3 regions of the Arthrobacter sp. Y3222053 genome follow, and region 3 is predicted to be linked to each of the others. Evidence: riboswitches for the same ligand, from Rfam matches in the RefSeq annotation. Region 3 holds a riboswitch; each other region holds the start of a gene.
What was found. A riboswitch is a leader RNA that binds a small molecule or an ion and turns the genes downstream of it on or off. The one in region 3 is predicted to bind thiamine pyrophosphate.
Positions count from the first base shown of each region.

Region 1: linked by a shared signal. The riboswitch ahead of thiM (hydroxyethylthiazole kinase) and the one ahead of thiO (glycine oxidase ThiO) in region 3 are both predicted to bind thiamine pyrophosphate.
Region 2: linked by a shared signal. The riboswitch ahead of AC5RUW_RS00435 (ECF transporter S component) and the one ahead of thiO (glycine oxidase ThiO) in region 3 are both predicted to bind thiamine pyrophosphate.

Region 1 covers NZ_JBNHIA010000003.1:489,847-492,102, forward strand. The annotation lists gene thiE (thiamine phosphate synthase) at 1-277, opposite strand, end outside; gene thiM (hydroxyethylthiazole kinase) at 274-1,083, opposite strand; TPP riboswitch at 1,075-1,164, opposite strand; gene AC5RUW_RS10320 (DUF5996 family protein) at 1,226-2,134, opposite strand.
Region 2 covers NZ_JBNHIA010000001.1:94,893-97,148, reverse strand. The annotation lists gene AC5RUW_RS00450 (MrpF/PhaF family protein) at 1-4, shown strand, start outside; gene mnhG (monovalent cation/H(+) antiporter subunit G) at 7-513, shown strand; gene AC5RUW_RS00440 (DUF4235 domain-containing protein) at 523-786, opposite strand; TPP riboswitch at 873-1,004, shown strand; gene AC5RUW_RS00435 (ECF transporter S component) at 1,056-1,751, shown strand; gene AC5RUW_RS00430 (ABC transporter ATP-binding protein) at 1,744-2,256, shown strand, end outside.
Region 3 covers NZ_JBNHIA010000005.1:172,131-174,386, forward strand. The annotation lists gene AC5RUW_RS13685 (LacI family DNA-binding transcriptional regulator) at 1-796, opposite strand, end outside; TPP riboswitch at 1,019-1,119, shown strand; gene thiO (glycine oxidase ThiO) at 1,114-2,256, shown strand, end outside.

The sequences.
Region 1 (2,256 bases), on a different contig from region 3:
TGTCCACCCGGTCATCGACCAGCACCAGCGCCCGGTCTCCCACCGCTTCGGCGACAGCCATCACCCGGGCGAAGAACTCCGCTCCGGAGGCCTCCTTCTCGCGCACCTGGACGGTGCGGATGCCGCCGTCGACGGCCGCGCGCACCGTGTCCACCAGGCCGCGGGACCCGCACTGGGCGGTGTCGGTAACCAGGTAGATGCCGGTGCTGCGGGCCCGGGCGCGGGGACTGGCAGCGCTCATCAAGGCGTTGTTCTCCATCAGGTTCTCCGTGCTCATGCAATGTCCAGACGGGTCTCGAGCTCGGCGGCGTCTACGGCGGCGAGCGCGTCAAGGAACGCGACGGCGAAGCTGCCCGGGCCAGCGGCCTGCTCGGCGGCAATTTCGGCCGCCACGGTGTAGACGGCGGTGCCGGCGGCTGCGGCGGCCAGCCGGTCGGCGTCGGGCGCGGAGCCCAGGAATGCAGCGGTGACGGCGCCCAGGGCGCAGCCGCCGCCGGTGATCCGGGTCAGCAGCGGATGCCCGTTGGCGATCCGGAGCACGTCCCGCCCGTCGGTGATCAGGTCCACCGGACCGGACACCGCGACCACGGAGCCGTACTTGCCGGCCAGCAGCTGCGCGGCCGGCAGCGCGTCCTCGGGGTTGTCGGTGGCGTCGACGCCGCGGCCGCCGGCGCCCTGGCCGGCCAGGGCAATAATCTCGGAGGCGTTGCCGCGGATCACGGCCGGGCGGCGTTCGAGCAGTTCGGCGGCCAGCCGGGTCCGGACGGGCAGCGAGCCGACGGCCACCGGGTCCAGCACCCAGGGGGTGCCGGCGTCGGCGGCGGCGTCCGCTGCCTCTGCCATCGCCTCGCGCTGCTCCGCGGTGGGCGTGCCCAGGTTGATCAGCACCCCGGAGGCGATCCGGGCAAACGGTCCGGCCTCCCCGGGAATGTCGGTCATCGCCGGAGCGGCGCCGAGCGCGAGCAGGGCGTTGGCGGTGAAGTTGGTGACCACCGCGTTGGTCAGCGACTGCACCAGCGGCGTGCCGGCGCGCAGCTGCGCGAGGAGGTCAATGGTCAGGTCCGGAGTCAGGCGAATGCTCATCCGCGACATCCCTTCGCTAGTTCTAACTAGATCAGGTTCGACGGGTCTCATCTCAGCCTTGCGGCACCCCGTGTCACTGCCCTCGACTGTAGCCCCGCTCACAGGCAGGGGCAAACCCCCGGCGGGCCCTGCCCGCAGCGCGTCAGCGGCGGTAGGTCAGGGCCTCCGTGGCCCAGTCCAGGTCCGGCCAGGGATCCTGGCGCTGCAGGATGGCGAAGGCGCTGGAGCAGAAGTCCACCACGGTCTGCTGCGGGTCCGCCGTGGCCAGGGCGTCCTCAAGGGGAAGCACGTACTCGCATTCCTTGGCCAGGAACCGGGCGGCGTCGGGTTTCAGCATGGCCTCGTAGCTGCCGATGTCGCTGACGAACGGATAGGGCAGCACGAAGAAGGACGGCCGTGGAGACTTCGGATCGCCGGGCCAGAATCCGAACTCGCAGGCTTTCTCGTCGAAGGATCCGGCGGCGATCTCGCCGCGGCCGGGATAGGGCGCCGCCTGGCCGCTGAACAGCGTGCCGGTGAGGTCCATGGTGCCGAACCAGTAGGCGGGCATCTCCACCTTGCCCCGCCACGGCGCCATGAACGCGGCGATGCTGCGGTACGCGAAATGCAGGTTTTCCAGGAACAGGGTCACCGCTTCCCGGTCGTAGGAGGCGTGCCGGTCATCCTGGTCGAAGTCGACCGGGTCGTGGAACTCCTGCGGCCGGACGTTGATCGGGGTGGGTGCGTTGATGTCGTCCAGCGCCACCATCAGCTGCTCGTAGAAGTCCTTGACGCTCAGGCCCGGCCCCAGCGGGATCTTCTCCCGCAGGCCGCGGCTGTTCTGCACGACGACGTGGTGCCGGCGCAGGTTGAAATAGATCTCGAAGTTCGACTCGTGCGCCGGAATGATCCCGGTGCCGATCCCGTCGATGGTCAGGAACAGGCGGACGTGCGCCCACTCGGGCCGCTTGGGGCTGCGCTCGAGCTTCACCTTGCCCGCCATCTGCAGGAACATGTGCAGCGTATCGGCGGTGGCCTGCCAGTCGGGATAGTTCAGGAACCTGGTCTTCATCTCCTACGCCTCTCTCGCGGAAACCGGCGCCTCCCCCACAGCCCTTCCCTCAGTCTGGAGGCCGGCTCCGACGCCGACAAGGGTGCGCACGGCGTCCGCCCCCGGCGGCCGAGTGTGCCGCC
Region 2 (2,256 bases), on a different contig from region 3:
GTAACCATGTCCCAGAACCTCCACGACGCCGTCGTCGGCCTGCTCATGATCGGCGGGGCCCTCATGTCGCTGGCCGCCGCGATCGGCCTGATGCGCTTTCCGGACCTGATGAGCCGCATGCACGCGGCGTCCAAGCCCCAGGTGCTGGGCCTGCTGCTGTTCCTTTCCGCGATGGCGGTGGAGTTCGCCAGCTGGAAGCTGCTGCCGGTCCTGTTCCTGTGCTGGCTGCTCATGCTGCTGACCGCCCCGGTCAGCGCCCATATGATCGGCCGCGCCGGCTACCGCACCAAGCACCTGCGGCCGGAGCTGCTGAGCATCGACGAGCTGGACGACGTCGTCGAGCGCGCCCAGCGCTACATCACCGAGGCGCAGGAGGCTGAGGAGGGCGCCGACGCCGATCCGCAGGTGGACGACGTGCACCAAACCGGGAACCTGTCCGCCGAGGAGCTGGCTGCCGCCCGTGAAACGGACGGAGCCGGCGGCAGCCGCAGCCGCCGCCGGCTCGAAGGATAGGTCCGCGGGTCAGACGACCTCGGGGGTGCGCTTATAGCGCTGGATGGCCTTCTGGGTGCCCCGGTTGGTGAGGACGCGGATCGCGGAGCTGACCGCGCCGGAGACCAGCGCGAAGACGACGGCCGAGCGCAGCGAGGCCTCGAGGCTGCCTTCGGCGTCCTTCGGCGGCTCCTGCCCGGTGGCCTTCTCCCAGACGAAGTCCAGGGCCTTGGCGGAGACGATGCCGGCCAGGATGCTGACGCCGGTGCCGAGCAGTTTGAGGATCACGTTCATGGGCATTCCTTCGCTTGTGGGGCTTTGACCCCACCCTACGACACAGCCGCCCCACGCGTCCCGATCGGATGTACAGTGGTAGCGCCAACACACGACAGGGGAGCGCCGCCGCGGACCGGGACACCGGGCACGGCACAGGGCGCTGAGAGTGCGGATCACCGCAGACCCTCGAACCTGATCCGGTTAGTACCGGCGAAGGGAGTCGAGATCTCAGGGGCGGCGCCGGTTCCGGCGTTCTCCCTCCCCTCCTGCAACCCAGGAGGATTTCCATGCAGAACACTTCCGGCAGCGCGCCGCAGCCCCGCTCCACCCCGCCGGCCCCGAGCCCGGACCCGCACCCGACGCCGTCGCCCGGCCCCCGGTGGGGCGCCCGGTTCGCCGCATCCTGGCGCGCCTCCGCCCGCTGGCGGGTGGTGGACATCGTCACCGCGTCGGTGCTTTCCGTCGCCGTGGGCGTGGTCTTCTGGGCCTGGTCCCTGGGCGCCGGCGGCATCGGCGCCCTGACCGCCGCCTTCCCGCCCCTGCTCGGCCTCTACAGCGGAGGCTGGCTGATCGCCGGCGTCCTGGGCGGGCTGATCATCCGCAGGCCCGGCGCCGCGATCTACTGCGAGGTCCTGGCCTCGGCCGTGTCCATGGTCCTGGGGACCAGCTACGGCCTGTCCGTCCTGCTCTCCGGCGCCGTCCAGGGCCTGGGCGCGGAACTGGTCTTCCTGCTCTTCCTCTACCGCCGGTACACCCTGCCGGTGGCGCTGCTGGCCGGGCTGACCGCCGGGGTCTTCCTGGGCGTCAGCGAGAACATCCTCTACAACGTCGAATGGGCCGCACAGTGGCAGGGCCTCTACGTGCTGTTCGCCGCGGTGTCCGGACTCGTGATCGCGGGCCTGCTCTCCTGGCTGGCGATGCGTGCACTGGCGCGGACCGGCGCCCTGTCCCAGTTCGCGGCCGGCCGCAGCGCCGATGCCTGATCAGCCCGCCGCCCCGGCCGAAGTCCGCGCCGAGGGGTTCGGCTGGCGGCACGCCGGGCGCCGCCGGCCCGCGGTCAGCGGACTGGACCTGCACATCCGCGCCGGCGAGCGGGTCCTGCTGCTCGGAGCGTCCGGCGCAGGCAAGTCGACGCTGCTGCACGCGCTGGCCGGCATCCTCGCCGATGACGAGGGCGACGGCGGCGGCGAGCAGTCCGGGCGCCTGAGCATCGACGGCGCCGACCCGCGCAGCGCCCGCGGCCGCGCCGGCCTGGTGCTGCAGGACCCCGAGAGCCAGGTGGTGCTCTCCCGGGTGGGCGACGAGGTGGCGTTCGGTGCCGAAAACCTGCGCGTCCCCGCAGCCCAGATCCCGGCCCGGACCGCGCGGGCGCTGGAGGACGTCGGACTGGGGCACCTGCCGGCCGGGCATCCCACCGCCGCCCTCTCCGGCGGCCAGAAGCAGCGCCTGGCCCTCGCCGCCGTGCTTGCCATGCAGCCGGGCCTGCTG
Region 3 (2,256 bases):
GGTGGCCGAACACGAAGGCCTGGAGCAGTCCGATGGCGAGCAGGTCGTTGGCCGCGAAGACCGCATCGGGGCGTTCGGCCGCCGGCCTGCCCAGCAGTGCCTCGCCGACGCGGCGGCCCTCCAGCACGGTCAGGGACTTGGTATCCGCTACGTCCAGCGACGCCCCGGGAACGGCGTCGACGGCGGCCCGGGCTCCGGCTTCACGGTCCGCCACCTGGTGCAGGCACGTCGGCCCGCCCACAAATGTGATCCGCCGCGCTCCGCCCTCGAGCAGGTGGGTGACCGCCATCCGGCCGCCCTCGACGTCGTCGACGGCCAGGGAACAGTACTGGGAGGCCGGCGCCTGCTCATCGACCAGCACCACCGGCGTGCCGCGGGAGCGCAGCCGCTCGATCCGCCGCCGTTCCGGGGACTGCGGGGTGATGAGCACCCCGCGCACCCGCTGTTCCTCGAACAGGTCCAGGTAAACCTGCTCACGGCTGCGGGACAGCCCGGAGTTGCCCACGATGACGGCCTGCCCGTGGGCGTCCGCGGCCGCCTCGGCTCCGCGGGCGATCTCGTTGTAGAACGGGTTCCCGGTGTCCTGCACGACCAGCCCGATGGTGCGCGAGCGGCCCGCCTTCAGCTGCCGGGCGACGTCATTGCGCACATAGCCCAGTTCCTCGATGGCCTTCTGGACCCGGCGGCGGCGGTCTTCGGAGACCATCTCGGGCCGGTTGATCACGTTGGAGACCGTGCCGATCGAGACCTGGGCTTCCCTGGCGACGTCCTTGATGCTCACCGGGAATCTCTCCATGCAGTGCCTTCACTTTCACATCGGTCGTGGTGCGTCACGCGGGCTGGCATCGGCCCGGACCGCCGCGGCCGTCCAGGGTGCAGGGGTCCATTCTAATGAGCCTCATCCCACGTGGGGGCGGAATTGCCCTCCGATGACGGCGAGCGGCCGGGCGGCCCGCCGGCGCCGGGCGGTGAACCCGGTCATCGGCGCATGTATGCTGGGCCACACGCTGAGAAGGATCAGCGGTTCTGCGGGAGCCCTCCGGGGCTGAGAGGGCTTAAGCGCCGACCGCCGCACCTGATGCGGGTTATGCCGCCGTAGGAAAGGACCCTCCGATGCACGCTGCCCTCCCCGCTCCCGGCGGCCCCACCGCGCCTGACGGCCCCGTGTCGGTGGACGTCGCGGTGGCCGGCGCGGGCGTGATCGGCCTCGCCGTCGCGTGGCGGCTACGGTTGGCCGGATTCCGGGTGGCGCTGGTGGATCCCGCCCCCGCCATGGGCGCTTCCCGGGCCGCCGCCGGCATGCTGGCCCCGGCCAGCGAGGTCCAGTATCAGCAGGAGGCCCTGTTTCCGCTGATGCGCGCCGCCGCCGGGGAGTACCCGGCGTTCGCTGCGTCCGTGGAACGGGCGTCGGGGCTGCCGTCCGGCTACCGGGCCACCGAGACCCTCGTCTGCGCAGCCGATGCCGCCGACCGGCACGCCCTGGAGGACCTGCGCCGTCTGCAGGAGGGGCACGGAATGGCGGTGGAACCGCTGCCGCTGCGGGCCGCCCGCAGGGTGGAGCCGGCGCTCAGCCCGCGGCTGGCCGGCGTCTTCCGGATTCCGGGCGACCACCAGGTGGATCCCCGGATGCTGGCCGCCGCGCTCCTGGGCGCCCTCGGCTGCAGCGACGCGGGCCCCTGGGTGGCGCCGGGTGCCGACGACGGCGGGCCGGCGATTGTTCTCCGGGACCGTGCCGAGGCGCTGCACCGCACCGCCGACGGCGCCGTGGCCGGGCTGGTCCTTGCGGGCGGCACCACCGTGCGCGCCGGCTGGACCGTGCTGGCCACCGGAGCAGGGCCGGAACCGGCCAACCTTCCGCCCGGGCTCACCCTGCCTCCGGTGCGGCCGGTGTTCGGGGACATCCTGCGGGCCCGGGTGCGGCCAGGGGCTCCTCCCCTGCTCGAACGGACCGTGCGCGGGTTGGTCCGCGGCCTTCCCGTCTACCTTGTGCCGCGGGCCGACGGCTCCCTGGTCATCGGCGCCACCGCCCGCGAGGACAACCGCCCGGGAGTGGACGTCGGCGGAGTCTTCGCCCTGCTGCGGGATGCCCGGGCACTGGTGCCCGCGGTGGACGATCTGGAGCTGGTGGAGACAATGGCCCGGGCCCGGCCCGGCACCCCCGACGATCTGCCCTACCTGGGCGTTCCCTGCACCGGCGACGGCCGCCCGGTTGCCGGTCTGGTGCTGGCCACCGGCTTCTTCCGGCACGGCGTGCTG